DNA from 2 places in the Pseudomonas sp. KB-10 genome. Region 1 is predicted to be linked to the other one. Evidence: predicted binding sites of a transcription regulator. Region 1 holds the regulator's gene; the other holds the start of a gene.

What was found. The regulator FliA, encoded in region 1, starts transcription of late flagellar genes. The targets are predictions, from matches to a motif close to CTAAAGTTTNNNNNNNNNNNGCCGNTAA.
Region 2: the regulator FliA is predicted to act here: its motif matches at 8,404-8,431, upstream of DXK50_RS17450 (methyl-accepting chemotaxis protein).

What each region holds. Positions count from the first base shown of each region.
Region 1 is NZ_QYYB01000002.1:122,960-134,939, forward strand. It holds gene DXK50_RS05570 (CheW domain-containing protein) at 1-781, opposite strand, end outside; gene DXK50_RS05575 (ParA family protein) at 868-1,656, opposite strand; gene motD (flagellar motor protein MotD) at 1,739-2,548, opposite strand; gene DXK50_RS05585 (flagellar motor protein) at 2,561-3,301, opposite strand; gene DXK50_RS05590 (protein-glutamate methylesterase/protein-glutamine glutaminase) at 3,327-4,460, opposite strand; gene DXK50_RS05595 (chemotaxis protein CheA) at 4,506-6,734, opposite strand; gene DXK50_RS05600 (protein phosphatase CheZ) at 6,747-7,535, opposite strand; gene DXK50_RS05605 (chemotaxis response regulator CheY) at 7,555-7,929, opposite strand; gene fliA (RNA polymerase sigma factor FliA) at 8,029-8,775, opposite strand; gene fleN (flagellar synthesis regulator FleN) at 8,772-9,602, opposite strand; gene flhF (flagellar biosynthesis protein FlhF) at 9,690-11,000, opposite strand; gene flhA (flagellar biosynthesis protein FlhA) at 11,012-11,980, opposite strand, start outside.
Region 2 is NZ_QYYB01000006.1:183,559-195,538, reverse strand. It holds gene DXK50_RS17485 (catalase family protein) at 1-1,032, opposite strand, end outside; gene DXK50_RS17480 (di-heme-cytochrome C peroxidase) at 1,066-2,940, opposite strand; gene DXK50_RS17475 (sigma-54-dependent transcriptional regulator) at 3,314-4,372, shown strand; gene DXK50_RS17470 (DUF3429 domain-containing protein) at 4,441-4,908, shown strand; gene DXK50_RS17465 (AAA family ATPase) at 4,876-5,427, opposite strand; gene pnuC (nicotinamide riboside transporter PnuC) at 5,424-5,993, opposite strand; gene DXK50_RS17455 (hypothetical protein) at 6,044-6,658, opposite strand; gene DXK50_RS17450 (methyl-accepting chemotaxis protein) at 6,666-8,300, opposite strand; gene DXK50_RS17445 (undecaprenyl-diphosphate phosphatase) at 8,548-9,378, shown strand; gene DXK50_RS17440 (DUF1294 domain-containing protein) at 9,375-10,097, shown strand; gene DXK50_RS17435 (MmcQ/YjbR family DNA-binding protein) at 10,083-10,436, opposite strand; gene DXK50_RS17430 (aminoglycoside adenylyltransferase family protein) at 10,433-11,230, opposite strand; gene DXK50_RS17425 (sensor domain-containing diguanylate cyclase) at 11,350-11,980, shown strand, end outside.

The sequences.
Region 1 (11,980 bases):
GTTTCGCCGCGCCGCTGGCGATCAATTCCGCCAGCGCCGCCACGTCGAGCAGTGCACACATATGCTCGATCACCGTACCGGCCAGCCAGGGCCGCTGGGTACGCTGACTGCGCCATTTGACCTCGCTGGGGTCCAGGCGAATCGAGCGACTGACCTGATGCACCGCCAGCCCCCACTCGTAACCCTGCACGGAAATCACATACTGCAGGCCTTCGCGGAAGTCCTCGCGGTAGCGATCGGGCATCACCCAGCGCGCAGTGTCCAGCACCTTCAGGTTGCCTGCCTGACTCGGCAGGATGCCGAGGAACCAATCCGGCTGACCGAACAGCGGCGTCAGCTCCTGGCCTTCGAGCGGATAGATCGAGCCCAGGCAGATCAGCGGTACCGCCAGGGTCAGCCCCGCAACGTCGAACAACAGACACTCGAAGGGTTCCTCGGCCCAGGCCGGACGACCATCGGCGAGCAAGGCAGCCGGTTGCGGCGCCAGTTCGACAAGGGGCGCAACCTCTGGCGGCGCCTGTACGGGCACGAGCAACTCTACCGGCGCAACGGGGGCCTGAACCTGCGGCTCGACCACAGCCGCGAGTGCGACTGGAGCAACAGTTGGTGCTACCGATTCGACCAGGCGGGCATCGCGTACCTGCTCCTCGAGCACCGCGGCCTCGAATTCGTCCAGGCTGACGGACATCTCCAGCTCGGCAGCGGCTTCCTGCAACAATCCGTCGAGGTAGGACTGCAGGGCCAACTGGGAACGTGTAGCGGTGGCGAGGTTACGACTCATGACAGGAACCCGAGATAAGATCTTTACAGCCTATCGGCCGCAGCATGCTCCGACTTGAGCACCCAAGTTCAACACAGTCATACATTTCAAGCCACCTGCGCCGCCGGCTGATGGCTCAGCAGATGCTTGAGCAGCGCCCGGTAGGCGATCACGCCGCGACTATTGGCATCGAACTGCGACGGCGTGCGCCCCGCCCGGCTGGCATCGCGCAAACGCGTATCGACCGGGATATAGGCCGGCCACAGGTGTTCCGGATAGGTGTTGCGCAGCACACGCAGGGTACTCATGGACGCCTGGGTCCGACGATCGAAAAGGGTCGGCACGATGGTGTAGGGCAGCGCCTGCTTGCGCGAGCGATTGATCATCGCCAGCGTGGTGATCATGCGCTCCAGGCCCTTGACCGCGAGAAATTCGGTTTGCACCGGTATCGCCAGCTGCTGGCTGGCCGCCAGGGCGTTGACCATCAATACGCCGAGCAATGGCGGGCTGTCGATGATCGCGTGATCGAAATCCTCCCACAGCTGCGCCAGGCTCTTGGCGATCACCAGGCCAAGGCCACTCTGCCCCGGCGACTGGCGTTCGAGCGTGGCCAGCGCGGTGCTCGACGGCAGCAGTGAGATATTCTCGTGGCTGGTGCTGTGCAAAAGCTGCTTGGGCAACCCTTGCGGCACATTGCCCTGATGCAGGAACAGATCGAAGCAACTGTGCTCCAGCGTATCGGGATCATGACCGAAATAACTGGTCATCGACCCATGCGGGTCGAGATCGACGACGATCACGCGCTTGCCGGCATCGGCCAACAGGCCCGCCAGCGCGATGGAGGTGGTGGTCTTGCCGACCCCACCCTTCTGATTGGCTACTGCCCAGACTTTCATCTTCTCTCATCCTCCCGGCAAGAGGCGCTCAGGCCGAGAATGGCTGTCGCACGCACACGGCAGGCGACTTGGATTTGACGGCTCACGACTGTGGAACCCCCGATGCTGACGCCGGTGCAGTTTGCGTGCCAGCCTCGGACTGCTGGGTCACGGCACTGCCAGCGCCACGTCGGGTATCAAGGTTGCGCGAAATCACCAGCACAACCCGACGGTTTCGCCCCCTGCCCTCCGCAGTGGCATTGTCGGCCACCGGCTGAAATTCGCCATAACCCACTGCGGCCAGACGTGAAGGGTCGACACCATCCATGGCCAGCATACGCACGATGCTCGACGCGCGCGCCGAAGACAGCTCCCAGTTGGTCGGATACTGGGCGGTTTGGATCGGCAGATTGTCTGTGAAACCTTCGACCTTGACCGGATTCTGGTACGGCGCCAGGATTTTGGCGACCTTCTCGATGATATCGAACGCCTGGTTGTTCGGAATCGCATCGCCGCTGGGAAAAAGCAGACTGGAGCTGAGCTCGATCTCGATCCACATCTCGTTGCCGCGCACCGTCAGCTGATCGCTCTGGATCAGATCGCCAAAAGCCTCGCGCACGCTGGAGGCGATACTCTGCAGGGTCGAGTCCGAGCTCGGGTCGTCCATCGAGGTGTCGTCCGGCTCGCTGGTACGCGGCCGTTCCTCGCCGACAGGAATCGGCTTGATCGAGCGATCCGGCTGATTGAACACGCCGGTCAGCGACTCCGAAAGAATCTTGTATTTGCCTTCGTTGATCGAAGAGATCGAGTACATCACCACGAAGAAGGCGAAGAGCAAGGTGATGAAGTCGGCGTAGGAAACCAGCCAACGCTCATGGTTCTCGTGCTCTTCATGTTGCCGCCTGCGTGCCATGCCATGCCTCCATCAGTCCATGAAGCCTTGCAGCTTCAGTTCGATGGAACGCGGATTCTCACCCTCGGCGATGGAGAGAATGCCCTCCAGCAGCATCTCGCGGTAACGCGACTGGCGCAGCGCGATGGACTTGAGCTTGTTGCCAGCCGGCAACAGCAACAGGTTGGCAAAGCCGACGCCATAGATGGTGGCAACAAAAGCCACGGCGATACCGCTGCCGAGCATGCTCGGATCGGCCAGGTTGCCCATCACGTGGATCAGCCCCATCACGGCACCGATGATGCCGATAGTCGGCGCATAGCCGCCCATGCTCTCGAATACCTTGGCGGCCTGTATATCGCGGGCCTCCTGGGTGTAGAGATCGACCTCCAGAATGCTGCGAATGGACTCGGGCTCGGCACCATCGACGAGCAACTGCAAGCCTTTGCGCGCATACGGATCCGGCTCGGCATCGGCGACCGACTCCAGGCCCAGCAGGCCCTCCTTGCGCGCCACCATGCTCCAGCCAACCACGCGGTTGATGCCACCGATCAGATCGATGCGCGGCGGAAAGAAGATCCAGCGCAGGATGCCCATGGCACGCTTGAACACCTGCACAGGCGCCTGCAGGAAAGCAGCTCCCAGCGTACCGCCAATGACGATCAGCGCTGCCGGGCCGTTGAGCAAGGCCCCGGCATGACCGCCTTCCAGATAATTGCCGCCCAGAATGGCAACGAACGCCAGGATGACGCCGATCAGGCTCAGTACATCCATACGCTTGTTCCCGGCTTAACCCTGGTCACTGGCAGGCCTCGGTCAAGTGTCGACCGATATCGTCCAGGCCGTAGACCGCATCGGCCAGGTTGGCTTTGACCACCGCCATGGGCATGCCATAGATCACGCAACTGGCCTCGTCCTGCGCCCACACCTGGCTGCCACCCTGCTTGAGCAGGCGCGCGCCTTCGCGGCCATCGGCGCCCATTCCGGTCAGAACCACGGCCAGTACCTTGTCGCCATAGGACTTGGCCGCCGAACCGAAGGTGATGTCGACACAAGGCTTGTAATTGAGGCGCTCGTCGCCCGGCAGGATTTTTACCGTGCCGCGGGCATCGACCATCATCTGCTTGCCGCCAGGCGCCAGCAGCGCCAGGCCGGGGCGCAAAATATCGCCATCCTCGGCTTCCTTGACCTGAATGCGGCACAGCTTGTCCAGGCGCTCGGCGAAGGCCTTGGTGAAGGCGGCCGGCATGTGCTGGATCAGCACAAGCGGTGCCGGGAAATTGGCTGGCAGCTGGGTCAGCACACGCTGCAGCGCCACCGGCCCGCCGGTCGAGGTACCGATGGCTACGAGCTTGTACGCCTTACGCTTGGGTGCGGCCGATGCGGCTGCCGGTGCGGGACGCGCAGGCGCAGGCGCAGGCGCAACGGGGGCCGGCGCAGCGGGCCGTGTCGAAACGGCCGGACGGCTAATCGGCGCTGCGCTCGGACTGGCCGCAGTCGGCGCCGGAGCCACTGCAGCCGAGCTGAAACGACGGTTGCTGCGCGCGATGCTGTGCACCTTTTCGCAGAGCATCTGCTTGACCTTCTCGGGGTTGCGCGAGATGTCTTCGAAATTCTTCGGCAGAAAATCCACCGCGCCGGCGTCCAGCGCATCGAGGGTCACCCGCGCGCCTTCGTGAGTCAGCGAGGAGAACATCAGTACCGGCGTCGGGCAGCGCTGCATGATGTTTCGAACCGCGGTGATGCCGTCCATCATCGGCATCTCGTAATCCATGGTGATCACGTCGGGCTTGAGCGCCAACGCCTGATCGATGGCTTCCCGCCCGTTGGTGGCCGTGCCCACGACCTGAATGCTGGGGTCAGCGGACAGGATTTCCGAGACGCGCCGGCGGAAGAAACCGGAGTCGTCCACCACCAGAACCTTAACAGCCATACACACTCCTAGACGGCGCGAAGCCATGGCCCGCGCCGCGAAACATCAGAAACGTCGAGCGTAGCGCTTGAGCATGCTCGGTACGTCGAGAATCAATGCGATGCGTCCGTCGCCAGTGATCGTGGCACCGGACATCCCGGGCGTGCCTTGCAGCATCTTGCCCAGTGGCTTGATTACCACTTCTTCCTGCCCGACCAATTGATCGACGACAAAGCCGATGCGTTGGCTGCCAACCGTGAGGATCACCACGTGACCTTCGCGCTGACCTTCGTGGAAGGCCTGCGGCACCAGCCAGCGCTTGAGATAGAACAGCGGCAAAGCCTTGTCACGCACGATCACCACTTCCTGGCCATCGACCACGTTGGTGCGCGACAGATCGAGGTGGAAGATCTCGTTGACGTTGACCAGCGGGAAGGCGAAGGCCTGGTTCTCCAGCATCACCATCAGGGTCGGCATGATCGCCAGGGTCAGCGGCACCTTGATGACGATCTTCGAGCCCTGGCCTTTCTGCGAGAACACGTTGACCGTGCCGTTGAGCTGGGAAATCTTGGTCTTCACCACGTCCATGCCGACGCCGCGGCCGGACACGTCGGAAATCTCGGTCTTGGTCGAGAAGCCCGGCGCGAAGATCAGGTTGTAACACTCGAACTCGTTGAGACGATCGGCCGCGTCCTTGTCCAGCAGGCCCTTCTCCACGGCCTTGGCCCGCAGCACGTCGGCGTCCATGCCCTTGCCGTCATCGGTGATCGACAAGAGGATGTGGTCGCCTTCCTGCTCGGCTGACAGCACTACACGACCAGCGCGGGCCTTGCCAGCCTTCTCGCGCTCTTCGGGGGTTTCCACGCCATGGTCGACGGCGTTGCGCACCAGGTGCACCAGCGGGTCGGCCAGGGCCTCGACCAGGTTCTTGTCGAGGTCGGTTTCCTCGCCCACCAGCTCGAGGTTGATTTCCTTCTTCAGGTTACGCGCCAGGTCACGTACCAGACGCGGGAAGCGGCCGAAGACCTTCTTGATCGGCTGCATGCGGGTTTTCATCACCGAGGTCTGCAGATCAGCGGTCACAACATCGAGGTTCGACACGGCCTTGGACATGGCCTCGTCGCCGCTGTTGAGCCCCAGACGTACCAAGCGGTTACGTACCAACACCAGCTCGCCGACCATGTTCATGATCTCGTCGAGGCGCGCGGTATCGACCCGTACGGTGGTCTCCGCTTCGCTCGCTGCCGGTGCCTTGTCGGCACCTGCCGCGGGAGCGGCGGGCGCACGAGCGGCAGCAGGCTCGGCCTTGGCCGGCGCCGGTTTGGCAGCAGGCGCAGGTGCCTTGGGAGCAGCAGCAGGCTTGGCTACCGCAGCAGGAGCTGGCGCGGGCTCGCTGGGCGGCACGAACTTGCCCTTGCCGTGCAACTGGTCGAGCAGCGACTCGAACTCGTCGTCGGTGATTTCGTCACTGGCCGGAGCGGGCGCTGCGGCAGCGGCCACCGGCGCCGTAACTTCGGCTGCCGCACCGGAGAACTGGCCCTTGCCATGCAACTGATCGAGCAGCGCTTCGAATTCGTCGTCGGTGATGTCGTCACCCGCCGGCGCGTCAGCCGCTACCGAAGCGACGGTAGCAGCAGGCGTCTCGACGGTGCCAGAGAACTGACCCTTGCCGTGCAGCTGGTCGAGCAGCGACTCGAACTCGTCATCAGTGATCTCGTCGCTGGCTGCGCTCTCCGCACTCGGAGCGGCCGCCGGCGCGTCACCCAGCGCATCGAGCAGTTGCTCGAACTCGCTGTCGGTGATGTCTCCCGAAGCAGCAGAGGGCGCGGCTTGGAATGCCGGCTCTGGCTCTGGCTCCGGCTCCGGTTCTGCTTGCTGCACCGGCGCAGGGGCCGCTTCGCCGCCACCCGGCTCGGCCAGACGTGACAAGGCCGCCAGCAGTTCCGGCGACGCGGGCGTCGGCTCACGCCGCTCACGTACCTCGCCGAACATGCCATTGACTGCATCAAGAGCCTCGAGCACCACATCCATCAGCTCCGAATCGACGCGACGCTCACCCTTGCGCAGGATGTCGAAGACGTTTTCGGCGATATGGCAGCACTCCACCAGCTCATTGAGCTGGAGGAAGCCTGCTCCGCCCTTTACGGTATGGAAACCGCGAAAGATGGCGTTGAGCAGGTTCATGTCATCCGGTCGGCTTTCCAGCTCGACTAACTGTTCGGATAACTGTTCGAGAATCTCGCCGGCCTCTACCAGGAAATCCTGGAGGATCTCTTCATCGGCGCCGAAGCTCATATTGTGTGCTCCTTAGAACCCTAGACTGGACAGCAGGTCGTCGACATCGTCCTGGCTGGAGGCAACGTCATCACGCTTATCGGCATGAATCTGCGGACCTTCACCCCGCGATGGTTCTTTTAATTTTTCCTGTTCGGCGCGCAGCACTTCGTGGTCGTGCTGAATGCCGGCAAAACGGTCGACCTGGCTGGCCATAAGCACCAGCTTGAGCAGGTTGCTTTCCACTTCGGTCACCAGCTGGGTGACACGCTTGATCACCTGACCGGTAAGGTCCTGATAGTCCTGCGCCAGCAAAATGTCGTTGAGGTGGCCGGAAAGCTTGGCGCCGTCTCGCTCGCTACGGGCGAGGAATAGCTCGACACGCTTGGCCAGCTCGCGAAAGCCATCGGCACCGATTTCGCGGCGCATGAAGCGGCCCCATTCGACGCTCAGGCTGTGTGCCTCGTCGCTCAGGTCATTGACCAGCGGCGCGCTCTGCTCGACCAGATCCATGGTCCGGTTGGCGGCCTTCTCGGTCATGGTCACGACGTAGTTCAGGCGTTCGGTAGCGTCGGCGATCTGCGACAGCTCCTGAGCATGCGGCATACGCGGGTCGAGCTGAAAGTTGACGATAGCGTTGTGCAGCTCACGGGTCAGTTTGCCGACTTCGTGATAAAGCCCGCGGTCGCGGACCTTGTTGAGCTCGTTGATCAGTTGCACCGCGGCGCCGAAATTGCCTTGTTCGAGGCTGTCGACCAGATCGCGGGCGTTGTTTTTCAGGGTCGACTCAAGGTCACCCAGCGTGGAGTCATCGTGTTCCATAGCACCCTCGCGGCTGGCATCAGCCGTTGACCCGCTCGAAGATCTTCTCGATCTTTTCCTTCAGCACCTGGGCGGTGAAGGGTTTGACCACATAGCCATTCACGCCGGCCTGGGCCGCCTCGATGATCTGATCACGCTTGGCTTCAGCGGTCACCATCAGCACCGGCAAGTGCTTGAGACGCTCATCGGCACGCACGGCACGCAGCAGGTCGATGCCGGTCATGCCGGGCATGTTCCAGTCGGTCACCAGAAAGTCGAAGCTGCCGCTTTGCAGCATCGGCAGCGCCGAAGTCCCGTCATCGGCTTCCGCGGTGTTGGTGAAACCCAAGTCCCGCAAGAGGTTCTTGATGATCCGTCGCATCGTCGAGAAATCGTCAACGATGAGGATTTTCATGTTCTTGTCCAAGTCGACCTCCGTACAGTCCCAAACGTATTGCGCTCGCAACTACGTCCTTTAATCATGAAACCGTTTCTGCCTGCGAGTACGCCGCCTTCAGCCAGCGCGCCATTCACTCAGCCGCGAGCGCAAACGCGCCGCGCACTGACTGTGCAACTGGCTCACGCGCGACTCGCTAACCCCCAGCACTTCACCGATTTCCTTCAAGTTCAATTCTTCATCGTAATACAGCGCTAGCACCAGACGTTCACGCTCCGGCAAGCCGGCGATGGCGTTGGCCAAGGCCGCCTGGAAGCGTTCGTCTTCGAGGTCCCGCGAAGGTTCGAGGTGGGTGTGCCCGGCGTCTTCGTGCAGCCCGCCATGCTCGCCGTCCTGTAACAGGTCGTCGAAGCTGAACAGGCGGCTGCCCAAAGTGTCGCCAAGAATGCCGTAGTAATCCTCCAGACTCAATTGGAGTTCGGCCGCAACTTCCTGATCTTTAGCGTCACGCCCGGTTCTCGCTTCAACGGCGCGAATGGCATCGCTGACCATACGGCTGTTGCGGTGCACCGAACGCGGCGCCCAATCGCCCTTGCGCACCTCATCGAGCATCGAGCCACGAATACGAATACCGGCGAAGGTTTCGAAACTGGCACCTTTGCCGGAGTCGTATTTGCGTGAGGCTTCGAGCAGGCCGATCATGCCCGCCTGAATGAGATCGTCGACTTGCACGCTGGCCGGTAAACGGGCCAGCAGGTGATAAGCAATGCGCTTGACCAGAGGGGCATAGCGTTCGATCAGCTGATGCTGGGAGTCCTGCGCCTGCGCCTTGTTGTACATACGAAGTCCAGAGGCTGCTGTCATACGGCCGAGTCTGCGGTCGGTTGCTGCACCAGACGCTCGACGAAAAACTCCAGATGGCCACGGGGATTGGCCGGCAGCGGCCAGGTGTCAACCTTCTGGGCAATCGCCTTGAACGCCAGAGCGCACTTGGAACGAGGGAAGGCTTCATAGACTGCGCGCTGTTTCTGCACGGCTTTACGCACACATTCATCGTAGGGCACGGCACCGACGTACTGCAGGGCGACATCAAGGAAGCGATCCGTCACCTTGGTCAGCTTAGCAAAGAGATTGCGCCCTTCCTGCGGGCTGTGGGCCATATTGGCCAGAACACGGAAGCGACTGATGCCGTGATCACGGTTGAGCAGCTTGATCAGGGCGTACGCGTCGGTGATCGAAGTGGGTTCGTCGCATACCACCACGAGGATTTCCTGAGCGGCACGAACGAAGCTGACCACCGCATCGCCGATCCCGGCAGCGGTATCGATCACTAGCACGTCAAGATTTTCGCTGATATCGCTGAACGCCTGGATCAAGCCGGCGTGCTGCATCGGCGTAAGGCTGACCATGCTCTGCGTGCCGGATGCGGCCGGCACGATACGGATGCCGCCCGGCCCCTGCAGCAGAACATCACGCAGGTCGCACTCACCCGCGATGACATCGGCCAGCGTGCGCTTGGGCGCCAACCCCAGCAGCACGTCAACGTTGGCCAGCCCCAGGTCGGCGTCCAGCAGCATCACCCGACGGCCGAGATCGGCCAGGGCCATGGACAGATTCACCGACACATTGGTCTTGCCGACGCCACCTTTGCCGCCGGTCACCGCGATCACCTGTACGGGATGCATACCCATGTTCTCTCTACACCTTGTCTAACTTCGACTTGACCAGAAGGCCGTTCACTCTCGCGTAACGCGAAAGGGTGCAACACTCTCGCCGCTTCAGCCGGCTCGCTGCGCCGGGTTGTGGTAGAGGCCGGCGAACATCTGCGCCATGGCATCTTCACTCGGCTCCTCGGCAGCCTGCAGCCCTACCGCACGACTGACCAGCTGATGGCTGCGCGGCACTTGCAGGTCATCCGGAATTCGCGGCCCGTCTGTCACATAGGCTACCGGCAGTTGCTGGCCTATAGCCAGACCCAAAACCTCTCCCAGACTCGCAGCCTCGTCCAGTTTCGTCAGTATGCAGCCTGCGAGGCCACAACGCTTATAACTATGGTAGGCGGCCTTGAGCACCTGGCTCTGACTTGTTGCCGCCAGAACCAGATAATTTTTCGCGTTGATGCGTGCCGAGGCCAGGCTTTCCAGCTGCAGACGCAGCGCCGGATCGTTACCCGGCAGGCCGGCGGTGTCGACCAGCACCACGCGCTTCTTGGCCAGCGGCGCCAAAGCCTGCAACAAAGACTGACCGGGGTCGATCTGGGTCACCGACACGCCGAGGATACGCCCCAAGGTCTTGAGCTGCTCCTGCGCGCCGATACGGAAGCTGTCCATGCTCACCAGAGCGACCTGCTGCGCGCCATACTTAAGCACATAGCGTGCGGCCAGCTTGGCCAGCGTAGTGGTCTTGCCCATGCCGGCCGGACCGACCAGCGCGATCACCCCGCCCTCTTCCAGCGGCTCGACCTTGGGCGTCTTGATTGCATGCGCCAGATGCGCCAGCAACATACGCCAGGCCTGGCGCGGCTCAGCGACCCCAGCGACCTTGCCCAGCAAGGCCTGCGACAGTTCGGCAGACAGTCCCATGCGTTGCAGGCGACGCCACAGGTTGGCCTGCTGCGGACGGCGACTCTGCAATTGCCCCCAGGCGATGGAGCCCAGCTGCACTTCGATCAGCTCACGCAAGCCGTTGAGCTCGAAGCGCATGGCATCCAGCGCACGCGGATCGACCGACGGTGCGGCAGGTGCAACGGCCTCGACCGGGCGCTGCGGCTTGACCGGCGTCGCTGGCAACTCGGGCGCCAGCAGGGATTCGTTGGCAAACAGTTGGCGGTCCTTGCCGGCATCCTGCTCGGCACGGGTGGTCAGCTCGGCCTGGGCACTGGCGATGCGCGCCTGGGTCTTGCGCAGCTCGGCTTCCAGCGCCGGGTTCGGACGTACCGGCGCCGGCGCCTGGTAATCCAGCGCGGCAGTCAGCTCGACGCCACCGGCGACGCGACGATTGCCGATGATCGAGGCATCAGCGCCCAGTTCGTCACGCACCAGTTTCATGGCGGTCCGCATATCGGCGGCGAAGAAGCGTTTGACCTGCATGACCCTTTACCTCAGTTCTGGCCAACCGTAGCGACTATGGTGACCTGCTTGTTGTCCGGAATTTCCTGGTACGCCAGCACATGCATGCTGGGAACCGCCAGCCGCGCGAAGCGCGACAGCATCGCCCGGACCGGTCCGGCCACCAGCAGAATCACCGGTTTGCCGAGCATTTCCTGGCGCTGCGCCGCTTCCACCAGGGAACGCTGCAGCTTCTCGGCCATGCCAGGTTCGAGGAGGATGCCATCCTCGCTGCCCTGACCGGCCTTCTGCAGACTATTGAGCAATATCTGTTCCAACCTTGGCTCAAGGGTGATCACAGGCAGCTCCGGCTCTAGTCCCACAATGCTTTGCACGATGGCGCGGGCCAGTGACACGCGAACAGCAGCGACCATAGCGGCGGGATCTTGACTCTTTGGCGCGACGTTGGCGATGGCCTCGGCAATGGTGCGGATATCGCGCACCGGCACCTGCTCCTGCAACAGCGCCTGCAGCACCTTGAGCAGGGTCGACAGCGACACCAGCCCCGGCACCAGCTCCTCGGCCAGCTTCGGCGAGCTCTTGGCCAGCAGCTGCATGAGCTGCTGCACTTCCTCGTGCCCGAGCAGCTCATGGGCGTGCTTGTGCAGGATCTGGTTGAGATGGGTGGCAACCACGGTGCTGGCATCGACCACGGTGTAACCCAGCGATTGCGCCTGATCCCGCTGACTCGGATCTATCCACACCGCTTCCAGGCCGAACGCCGGATCCTTGGCGGCGATGCCATTGAGCGGGCCGAATACCTGACCGGGGTTGATCGCCAATTCGCGGTCTGGATAGACCTCCGCTTCGGCGACACTAACGCCCATCAGCGTCAGACGATAGGCATTGGGCGCCAGATCGAGGTTGTCGCGGATATGCACCGAGGGCATGAGAAAGCCCATCTCCTGCGAGAGCTTCTTGCGTACGCCCTTGATCCGCGCCAGCAGTTGGCCACCCTGATT
Region 2 (11,980 bases), on a different contig from region 1:
CCACGGGTTGAAGGACAAATTGTCGCAGAAGAGGTTTTGTTCGCGACTATCGAAGTCCTGAGGCTGCACGGTAATGCGTGCGACGCTTTCGAAAGGCGATATCTTTTCGCTCCATTCCACGGTCGGATCTTCGATGGGCATGTAGTACTGCGCGTTCTGTTTTTGTACCTGAAGTTCGAAACAAGCGGGTACGCGGTCCAGTGACAGTTGCTGGTAAAGCGCGTTGCGCAGGAAGTTGGGCAAGCCGGTGTTCTGTTCCGGCAGTTCGTAGGGCGGGCAGTTCTGCGGAGTCGGTATCACCCGGTACTTGATGTTCAGCTCTCCGAGCTTGAACGGCGCGATGGAGTTGTAGGTGGTAGCCACCGGACTTTCCGGCGCAGGCGCCAGGGTCTTCAGGGCGATGAACAGATGACGGATCTCCCAGCTGCGCGGGTCCCAGCTGGGGAAGAACGCCAGAGCCTTCTTGCCGTCGGCCTGGGCGGCGAAGTTGCTGCGGTATTCGGCGACGTCGCGCACGAAGAAGGCAGGGTGATTGAACATCACGAAATCCTGCTCGCCGGCATGTGCCGGGCTCTTCATGAGTTTCTCACCGGGCACGTCGAGTAGCTTGATGGCCATGCCGCGGGCATCGCGGGCGCGGTCGAACTGGGGATAGGCATTGCCGTTGGAAAGGCGCATCCAGGCTTGCCAGGTATGCCCTGGCTCGCTGAACACGCCCTGGCGCAGCGATTCGTCCAGAGTGTCGAGCACCTGCACTTCGGCCCTGACGCAGCCGTGTGCCTTGGCATGGGCATCGCGCAGCACGCGGGTATTGTCACGGTGCTGCTCGACGATGCGTACGGCATCTTCGATGATCAGCCGGCTGAGTGCGGCTTCATCCGGAGCGATCTCTTCCTGGGTCGAGACCGGGCCGGAGAATTTCCAGCCGTAATAGGCCTCGCCCAGCCCCCAGCCAACCAGGCCGAGCAGTGCGACGGTGAGCAGCAGTTTGCCAAGCAGGCGACCGAGCCAGAGCCAGAAGCGTTTCAACATCGTTGTAATCCTTGTTCTAGATATCGGTTGAAATCAGCCTTCGCAGCTCGGGCCGGGTGTCCAGGGGCGTACCGGCACGTCGCTGAGCTGGGTTTCCAGTTCGGCATTGCCGAGTACCTTGAGGTATTCGATCAGTGCCAGGCGCTCGTCCGGCGACAGGGCGCGGCCGATCACACCTTCCTGGCGGCAACCATCGCGGAATTCATGGCCGCCGTTGCCATTGCCGGTGACGCGGGTGTCGAGCAGGAAGCCGCCCGCGAACTCCTCGCTGCGATAGCCCACCCGTACCGGGTCGTATTCGAAGTTGCCGACCCAGAACCTGGCCTGCCGCTCGTAAACGGGAGAGAGCAACTCGAACAGATTGGGCACCGAACCGTTGTGCAGGAAGGGCGGGGTGGCCCAGATGCCGTCCAGCGGGCGCGCCTTGTAGCCGCGTTTCTCCTGAACGCCGATGGGCAACCCGTAACCATCCATTTCCTGGCGCTGGCGTGGCCCTATGCCGGCGTCCTGATAGGCGCGGTTCTCCACGTAGGCGGTGATGTAGGCCAGGGCTTTGGCGCTGGAAATGCGCTTGAAGTCGACGTCGTCGAGGCTGGCGCCGTATAGCTTTACGTCAAGCTGCGACAGTTCGGCCTTGGTCCAGCCGAGGCGGCTGATGTCGAAACGATGATCGGCGATGTTGTCGGCAGTGGCCGGGTCCGTGCCGACGATGCTGATCGGCACCACTCGCATCCTCCATTCGGGGTCGCGTGACGGCGCCAGGCGCTGGTCGCGGGGCTTGGGATCAGGGGCGTGGCAGTAGGCGCAGTTTTCGCTGTAGAGGGCCTTGCCGCGACTGGCCAGAGGCAGGTCTACCTTGCCCAATACTGCCTCTGGCCACTTCGGTGGTTGCAGTCGTTTCAGGGTTTCCTCGAGGGTATACAGATCGTGCAGGCGCACGCTTGACGCATAGCGGTCCGCCGCGGCGACGCCTTTGCCCTGTTCGTCGAGCAGATGCAGGCTTGCCCCGACGCCCAGGGCTTCGCCGACGTTGCGCGCCATGGGCTGCATGGCCGAGCCGTTCCACTGCACCCAGTCGAACTTCCAGATGTCCCAGAGGTGCGGATAGCTAACCGGGGCATCGGCGACGCGGTAGTTGGCTTCGTCCAGAGCATCACCAAAAACCGTGTTGGCGATGCGCCCGAACGCATCGGTGCGGCCAAAACCTTCTTCGGTCGGGTAAAGACCGCGATGCCAGTCGTTGAACGCGGTCGCCAGCAGCCGATCGAGTACCTGCTTAAACTCCTCGCGCAGCTGATCACGGTCCTGCTCATACTGGTCGCCCAGGACTTGCTGAGCGAAACGACGGAATTTCAGCGGGTTGTAGTAAGTGAACGCCATGCTCATGCCCAGCGCCTGGCCGAAGCCGCCGCCGCGCAGAGTCGGTACGGTGGATGCCAGCGAATGCAGGGCGGCGCCGCCGTCGATGCGTACGGCATGGCCTTTGTAGCGCAGCTCGCCGGTGTGGCAGGCGGCGCAACTGATGTCGAGAAAGTGTTCGCCGCTCTCGCTGTCCTGATGGCGAGTGAAGCCAACGGGCAGATTGCCGGGGTTGAGCGCGCTTGGCTGTTGCCTGGGATCGGTAAGAAAACCGAAGCGGGCAAGATAATCGAGGCGAGCGAACTTTTCCGTACTGAATGGCATTTCCAGCGCAGTGAACCAGTCGTAGCGCAGGCCTTTCACCGTGGTGCCTTGCGGCGTGTAGTAATAGGTCTGGCGCTGCTCGTCACTCCACTGCTGCAGATAGTGCAGCTCGTTGGGCTGCTGGTAGGTTGGCAGGTTGGGGTTGGCCACGTAATACAGAACCACGGCCAGGCCGACCAGTGCCAGCAAGATCACGAACTTGAGAGTACGGCGCAGCAGACGCATCGGAAACTTCCTTGTGGCGTTCTTATTGATTGGCCGTTATGCCAATACTGCAGGCTATTGGCAAGTTGCTATCGCCGAGATCATGAAACTGCGCAATAACCCACAGGAACAAGACTTATAGAGAAACGATCCATTAAGCGTCAAAGTTCTTGCTAGCGTTACACTTGTGTGCGCCAAAGCATTGTTTTTATTGGAATTACAAAATAATGGCGCCAAGGATGGAGTATGCGGGCCGTTTCCGTTTTATCCCGGCGTTTACTGGTGCTCGAGCCTTTCATGGTATGCGAAGCGTTGCTTCAGCCTCTGCAGGCTGCGGGCTGGATCCTGCAGCGCTGTACGGCTGAGACCTGCTGGTCATGAGGCGGACGCGCTTGTGCTGCTTGTCGATCAGCAACCTGAACGCAAGCTGCTCAAGCAGCTGCAGCGCACGGGGCTTGCCTGCGTGGCGCTGGTGAATGCTCAGCGACCGAGACGGTTCGACACTGAAGAGCTTGCCGGCGAATGGTTATTCGCCGCCCTGTCTTTACCCGTGGAAACCCCGCGACTGATGGAAACCTTGCAGCAGGCGCAAGCCGTTACGCGTCTGCGCAGGCTAAAGGCTGCGCGGCAGTCGCTGCAGTTTCTGGGGAATAGCGGCGCGGTGCGAGACCTGCGCAAACAGGTGGATCGCCTGAGCCGTGGCGACGGCCCGCTGCTCGTCAGTGGCGAACGGGGCAGCGGCAAGCATCTGTTGGCGGAGTTGCTGCATCTGCGCTCACCACGCCGGGTACGCGCCATGCGTCTGATGGATGGTGCCGAACCCTTCGATGAGGCAGTCATGGCCGCGTCGACTGACACCACCGTTGTGCTTGAGAACCCCGCAGAGCTGCCCGATGCGTCGCAGCAGCGCTTGCTGAATTACCTGCTGGCCCATCCTGGAGCATCGCTCGTGACGCTGGATCGAGGGGAGCTGATGCAAGCGCTGCAGCACGGGCGTTTCAACCGAGATCTGTTTCACCAGCTGACGGCGCAGCAATTGCGCACGCCGAATCTGCGCGAGCATCCTGGCGACCAGTTGCTGCTGGCCGAACACTTCGCCAAACAGCACGGCGCCGTGTTCGCGCGCCACCACCGGCGCTTCAGCGAAGATGCGGTCAACGCCATGAGAGCACACGCCTGGCCGGGTAACGTACGCGAATTGCATAATCGCGTAGTGCGTGCCCTGGTGTCGGCGCAGGGGCGGCAGATCTTGGCTGCCGACCTGGGCTTGCAGTCGGTTCCGGTCGAGATTGACGTCCCGGTGACACTGGAGGATTACATCCTGCGGGCCGAACGTCAGGCGCTGAACGATGTGCTGGGGCGTTACACCCACAACATGAGTCAGGCCGCACGCACGCTGGGGATCTCGCGGCCGACCTTCTATCGCCTGCTGCACAAGCATCGCTTGCGCTGAGGCTCTTGCTGTAACGCTCGAGAAACACTGCTAAGGTGCTCGTCAAACCCACAGCCGAGGAAATTTCCATGCACCCGTTCGACGCCGCGAAGCCGCCGAAGCTGGCCGTGTTGCTGGGTTATGCCGGGCTTCTGCCTTTCGTGGGTGGCGCGCTGGGCATCTGGGTGATTCCCCTGGGCTGGCGACCGTTCGTGCTAAGTGCCTTGCTGGATTATTCGGCAGTGATCCTGGCCTTCATGGGCGCCATTCACTGGGGCCTGGCCATGCGCGCGGAAGAAACTGACCAGAATGCCAGGCTGCAGCTGGGACTTTCGGTGATTCCGCCTTTGCTGGGTTGGGCTGCACTGGCCGGTGGGCTGCCGATGGGGCTGTCACTGCCGATCTGCCTGTTCTCCTTCATTGGTCTGTACCTGGCCGATATGCACGCAGTACGCGTGGGGCTGGCGCCTCAATGGTATCCGGCACTGCGTACGCCCCTGACGCTGGTGGTGTGCCTGAGCCTGTTAGTGGCTTGGGCCAGCGTGCTGGTCAGCTGAGCCGAGCAGCGCCGCGACCTGCTCCAACGCTGCCTGGCGCCGTTCACTCCAGCTGCCGCAGAGCTCGCTGAAGGGCTGGCCGTGCCTCAGCAGCCAGTCCCGACAGGCCTGATGAAACGCCTGACGTTCAGCCAGTTGTGGCTGACAACGCTGGCCATCCTCTATCCATGGCACACCTGCAGGGTCAAGCAGTAGATGCTGGTCATAGCGACGTGCAAGCAATTCGTTTTCCAGCCAGCCTGGGCAATCGCCGAACAGGCATCGGCTCCACAGCATGTTGCTCAGCAGATGCGTGTCGAGAACCAGCAGCGAGGGTTTGGCTGCCCTTGCAGCATCCTCCCAGGCGAGTTGGCCGCGCGCGATTTCGCCGATATCGGCATAGCAGGTATCGCGCCGCTGCTCATCGATGAAGTAACGGACATACTCGCCCACCACCAGGCCACCGAAGCGCGCCTGAATTTCACTCGCCAGCCAGCTTTTGCCGCTGGACTCCGGCCCGGTCAGCACCAGCACTTTCATGATGCGTAGTGCAACGCGGGGTCGCGGCGCCAGCTCAGCCAGCCGCTGACGGCCAGGGCGGTGAAAGCGGCGTAAAGCGCGGCAGTGAGATACAGCTCGCTATGCAGGAAGAAGGCGACGTAGCAGACGTCCACCACCACCCACAGAGCCCAGCACTGCAGGCGTTTTTGCGCCATCCACAACTGCGCGACCAGGCTGAAGGCGGTCAGCGCCGAATCCAGCCAGGGCGAGCTGGCATCGGTGTAGGTAGCCATCAGATAGCCGAGCAGCCAGGCGCCAAGAGCGCCGACCAGCAGGCCGGCGGCCACTGCAATGAGCCCCAGGCGGCTGACCTTGCGCCCATCGTGGCGTTCGCCGCCACGGGTCCATTGCCACCAACCGTAGAGCTGCAGTGCGGCGAACAACAGTTGCAGGAGCAGGTTGGAGTACAGGCGCCAGTCGTAGAACAGCCAGGCGTAGAGCAGCACCATGATCAAGCCGATGGGCCAGCACCAGGGGTTTTGCCGGACGGTCAGCCATACCGCGACGATGCCGAGCCCGGCAGCAATGAGTTCGAGCCAGGACATGCAGCGTCCTCAACTGGGGAAAGGGTGGCGATTGTACTGATGTGGGCGGCTCAGCACACCAGGCTGTCGGCCTGCCGGTAGAGCATCAGCAGCTTGCGCGTGATGGTCTGCTGGATGTCGTCGCGCTCGAAGCTCGACAAGCGTTCCAGGCGCGCCAGTTGCAGACGGTGCAGGTGGATGTAGGGCATCTGCTGGTCGAACTCGCGCAGATCGCCTTTCATCAGTACGGGTAGGAACAGGTCACCGATTTTTTTCTGGTTGCTGATGATCTGCGCCAGTGCCGGTTTGAACGCCATGGTCTTGGGCGCGGGGCCGCCGTCCCTGATCTGGGTGCTGAGCAGCAGTCCGGGCTTGCCGATCACCCGGCCGGGCAAGACACACAGGCCCGTCTTGCGAATGGCCTGGCTGTCGATGCCGTGCAGGGTGTCGTGGAACGCATAAGGGTTGGGCAGCACCACCATCTTGCGGCCGAGGTCGGTGGGGAAGTGCAGGCTGTAGTTGGTGTACAGCTGCCCCACCGATTCGGAATAGACACACAGGCGGTTCTCGAACAGCTTGATGAAACGCTCGGCCAGCTCGCGGCGGGCGATGCTGTCCAGGTCCCAGATCAGGTCCAGGTTCGGCGGCCGACTGAAATCGACCTCCTGATGCTGCATGCTGCTCATGCCCGCCTCATACACGGAACTGCCCGAGCAGAAGGTTGAGCTGGTCGGCCAGTTGCTTCAGGTGCTGGCTAGCCGCGCTCGACTGCTCCGCGGCCTCGGCGGTGTTATGGGCCAGAGCGGCCGTCTGCGTGACGTTCTGGTTGATGTCTTCCACCACGTGGGATTGCTCCAGAGTGGCACTGGCGATCGAAGCGTTGAGCCCGGTCAGGTTGCGCAGCGACTGGGCGATCTGGGCAAGGCTCTCACCGGCCTGACTGGCCTGTTCCACGGTCAGTTGGGACGCGCGGCTGCTTTCGTGGATCACCTTGACGGCCGCCTCGGAGTTGCCTTGCAGGCGCTCGATCATGCCCTGGATCTCTGCAGTGGACTGCTGGGTACGTTGCGCCAGAAGCCGCACTTCATCCGCGACCACGGCGAAACCGCGGCCCTGTTCGCCCGCGCGTGCTGCCTCGATGGCGGCGTTGAGGGCAAGCAGGTTGGTCTGCTCGGCAATCGAGCGGATCACTTCCAGTACGCTGCCGATCTGCGTGCTCTCGCTGGCCAGCGACTGGATCACCTCGACGGCCTTGTCGATGGTGCCCGACAGCTGATCGATCTGGCGCAGGCTCGCTTCGATGTTCTGCTGCCCCTGGCCGGCCTGGTCCTCGGCCGTATGCATTTCGCTGGAGGCGTGCTCGGCGTTCTTCGCCACGTCCTGCACACCGTAGGTCACCTGATTGACGGCGGTGGCTACCAGTTCCATCTGCTGCGCTTGTTGCTGGCTGTGACGTTGCGCTTCGCTGGAAATATCGCCGAGGGTGCGTGCGGCCTGGTCCAGCGAGCCCGCCGAGTCGAGCATCTGCCGAATGACGTGGCGCAGCCTGTCGGTAAAGGCATTGAAATAGGTGGACAGCGCAGTGAGTTCGTCGCGACCGTGAGTGTCGAGATTGCGGGTCAGGTCACCTTCGCCATTGGCAATGTTGGCCATGGCTCCCACGGCTGCCTGGAGCGGCTGCACGATGCTGCGGGTGATCAGCACCACCAGGGCGGCAAGGAGGAGGGCGATCAGCAGGCCGATACTCATGGCCTTCAGCGCCTGAGCTCTGAATTCCTCCTGCACGTCATCGACATACACACCGGATCCGATGATCCAGCCCCAGGGCTGGAACAGCTCGACGTAGGAAATCTTCGGAACAGGGTCGCTGGCGCCTGGCTTCGGCCAGCGGTAGTCGACCTGGCCGGCGCCCTGGTTACGGGTGATGGCGACCATCTCGTTGAACAGAGCCTTGCCGTCCGGGTCCTTGAAGCCCGAAAGGTTCTGTCCCTCGAGTTTCGCATTCATCGGATGCATGAGCATGACCGGCGTCTGGTCGTTTATCCAGAAGTACTCCTGACCGTCGTAGCGCAAGCCGCGAATCACCTCCATGGCCTGTTTCTGCGCTTCTTCGCGGCTCAGGCTGCCGGTGCTTTCCAGACCATGGAAGTGCTTGAGGATGCCGGCAGCGCTCTGTACCACATGTTCGGTCTTTTCCGATTTGCCGAAGTACAGGTCGGTGTGGATCTGGCGCAGCATGTAGGCGCCCTGCAGGACCAGGGTCAGGATGGCCAGTGCCAGGATCAGCCACAGGCGGCGGCTGATGGGAAGGCTGCGTAAGCTGTTCATGGATGAACTCCGTATTGTTGTAATTATCGGCGTCAGGCTAACCCAAGGTTGCGCAAGACAATACTGTCATATCAGGGCGATTTTCACGCCAGTTGTCTGATACATTTCGGCCGCTGGCGCAGAAGCTGAACAAGCACCGAGCCAGAGCCGCCGCCGAGGAACCTCTGCGGCGGCTTTGTGTCCCACGGCGGGACCCGCATTTCAATTGGTTTACGCGTAGGTGAGTCGCCGCGCTTTGGGGGATTTGATGGATATCTGGGCGGCCTTTCAGGCCCTCATTCTGGGCATAGTGGAAGGCCTGACCGAGTTCTTGCCCATTTCCAGCACCGGGCACCTGATCGTGGTGGGGGATCTGCTTGGCTTCAATGGCCAGACAGCAACCGCGTTCAAGATCATCATCCAGCTCGGCGCCATTCTGGCGGTCATATGGGAGTTCCGGGCGAAGGTGCTGGGAGTGGTGGTCGGCTTACCCAACGACCCGAAGGCCCAACGCTTCAGCTTCAATCTGTTTCTGGCATTCATTCCGGCGGTGATCTTCGGTCTGGCCTTCGCCGATCTGATCGAACACTGGCTGTTCAATCCGATCACCGTGGCCATGGCACTGATCATCGGCGGCATCATCATGCTCTGGGCAGAGAAGCGCGATCACGCTATCAAGGCCGAAACGGTCGACGACATGAATTGGAAACTGGCCCTGAAGGTCGGCTTCGCCCAGTGTTTGGCGCTGATACCGGGTACGTCACGCTCGGGCGCCACCATTATCGGTGGCCTGGTATTCGGTCTGTCGCGCAAGGCAGCGACCGAGTTCTCCTTCTTCCTGGCCATGCCGACCATGGTCGCGGCCACGGTCTATTCGTTGTTCAAATACCGCGACATTCTGCAGTTGAGCGACTTGCCGATCTTCGCCATCGGTTTCGTCAGCACTTTCATCGTCGCGATGATCACCGTACGGGCACTGCTCAAGTTCATCACCAGCCACAGTTACGCGGTGTTCGCCTGGTACCGCATCGCTTTCGGTCTGGTGATTCTCGCCACCTGGCAACTGCACCTGATCGACTGGAGCACGGCGCAGCCTTGACCGGCAACGAGCGCAGGGGACGCCTGAAAAGCTGGGATGATGCCAAGGGCTTCGGTTTCATCCAGCCGCTGGACGGTGGCCCCGAGGTTTTCGCACATATTTCGGTGGTGCGTGGTGATCGTCGCCCGCTGTCTGGTGACGAGGTGCTGTTCATCGAGGGACGTGACCCGCGTGGTCGCCCATGCGCGGAGCATCTGCGTCTGGCAGGCGAGCTGAGCCTCGACCGACAGGCGATACGGCGCAAACCGAAAAGTGCCGGCAAGGCCGTTCCGGCATCGTCAAAGGCGCCTGTCAGGTCCGTGCGCAAAGCAGAAGGGAAGGGCTCCATCCAGAACTTTTCCGGCAAGGCTGTGGTGCTTGTTTCCTTGTGCCTCTTGCCGCTGCTGGGCGCACTGCAACTGTTCGACAAGGGCTTCTGGTGGGTACTGCCGCTTTATCTGCTGGCCAGTCTGCTGAGCTTTGTACAGTACTGGCTGGACAAGCGCAGCGCCCAGAATGGTAGCCGCCGCACGGCGGAAAACACCTTGCATCTGGTGGAGCTGGCCGGTGGTTGGCCGGGTGCACTGATTGCCCAGCAGACCTTCCGCCACAAGACCCGCAAGGCAACCTACCAGACAGTTTTCTGGCTGATCGTTGTCGCTCACCAGGTGCTCTGGATTGATCTGTTGTTGCTCGATGGCGCCTACATCGCCCGCCTTATCCCGTTATTCGTCCAGTAGCAGGCCCGGCCGCAAGCGCTTGGGCAGCTTGCGTACCACCAGTTGATGCGAGCGAGTCAGTAGCTGGCGCAGCTCCTGCTCGCCCAGCGGCAACTGCCGGGCACTCATGCTGATCCAGCGCGCTCGGGCCAGATAGGGCGCGGGACGAATGCCCGGGCGGTCGACATAGCCGAGAAACAGGTCGTCATCGACCTTGAAGGCCAGGTCTTCGCCAAGAAAATCGAGAATGGCGAACATCTTGTTGCCCGCCACCGAGAACACCCGGTTGCCGCCCCATTTAAGGTCTTCGCGAGCGCCGGGCAGGGCGAGGCAGAAGGCGGTGATCTGATCGCGGGTCATGAGTTCCTCTGCGTGGCGTCGAGCTTGGAGTCGGCCCTGTCGAGGCGCTCGATCTGCTTTCTTGCATGATCGATGAATGCTGCCACTGCCGGGGTGCGCTGGCCCAAATCGTCCCGGCAGTGGCCCAGGTAGACGCTCCGGGCGGTCACCAGCACGGGACGATGTATCTCTGGCAGACGTTCGAGCAGCCAACTGGCGGCGAAGTCCTTGGACGCAATCATGCCCGTGCTCAACGTCAGCCAGATACGCGCAAGCGCCAGCACTACGTTGGTTTCGTCGCCAAGCCAGCCCGATGCCTCTCGCCATTGCGCCACGGTGTCGTGCAAGGCGCGGATCAGGTCGGCTTGGGGAACCGGGTCGAACCACTCGTCAGCAGGAAGGCCTATCAGGGCGATACTGTCTTGCCGCGCCTTGCTCAGCAGTATCGCCAGGTCATGATCCGCTATTGCAGGCTCGATGCGGCCGGCGGTCAAATCCTCACGCAGCCATTCGCCGAACTGCATCTCGCGCATCGCCGGATAGCGCCAGGGGTGCACGGCATCACAACTCAGTATCGTCACTTCCAGCGGGCGTAGCCGCTCGTTCGCAGGCCAGGCCGAAAGACCCAGGAGCCCGTGCATCAGCGCATGGCGCACAGCGTCACGCAACGGCGTGCGTACAGTGACGAGCAAATCGATGTCGCTACCAGGTTTGAGACCGCCAGCCACGGCAGAACCATAAAGATGCACTGCCAGCAGTTCGTCGCCCAGATGCTGTCGCAGCAAAGCGAGCGTATCGGTTATCTGGGTGTTCATCTTGTCAGCGCCTTGACGTGGTTTCGTGACATTTTGCCGGCATTCGGTTTTGTCGAGTAGACTCCGGCACCTTGTGCTCATCTGAGCTGGGGCCGGCCTGTCCCCAGTCGAACCTTTTCATGAATCGCATTCGTCGTTTTCGGTTGTTGCCCTGGCTCGTGCTCGGCATGCTGCTGCTTTCTTCGCAAGCGTGGGCCAGTGTTCGTTACCTTGATGCGGCGCAGATCGAGCAAACGCCCAAACCACTGACCACCTCCGTTGGCGTGCTGGAAGATACCAGCCGCACCCTGACGTTCGACAATGTCCGTTCTGCCGAAATGCGTGATCGCTTTCGTTATGAATCGGTCGAAAGTTCATCCTTTGCGTTGGGCTTTACCCGTTCGGCCTACTGGTTCCGGCTTGATGTTGGCAACTCCAGCGACCAGCCGCTGACGCGCCTGCTGGTGGTGGACAACCCACGTATTTCCCTGGTCGATGCCTATGTGCCGGACGGGCAGGGTGGCTATCGTGCCTGGCTCACCGGGGCAGACCGGCCGCAGAGCGGCAAGGCCTACGACAACCGCAACTTCGTCTTCCCCTTGCACCTGCCGGCACGTTCGCAGCAGTCGGTCTACCTGCGGGTCGAGTCGAGCATCGGTCTGCTGGTACCGTTACAGCTGTGGACGGTCGAAGGCTTCAAGGCCTATGAGCGCGAAGACTACATGGCGCGTGCCGGCTACATGGGCATCGCCATTGCCATGATCCTGTTCA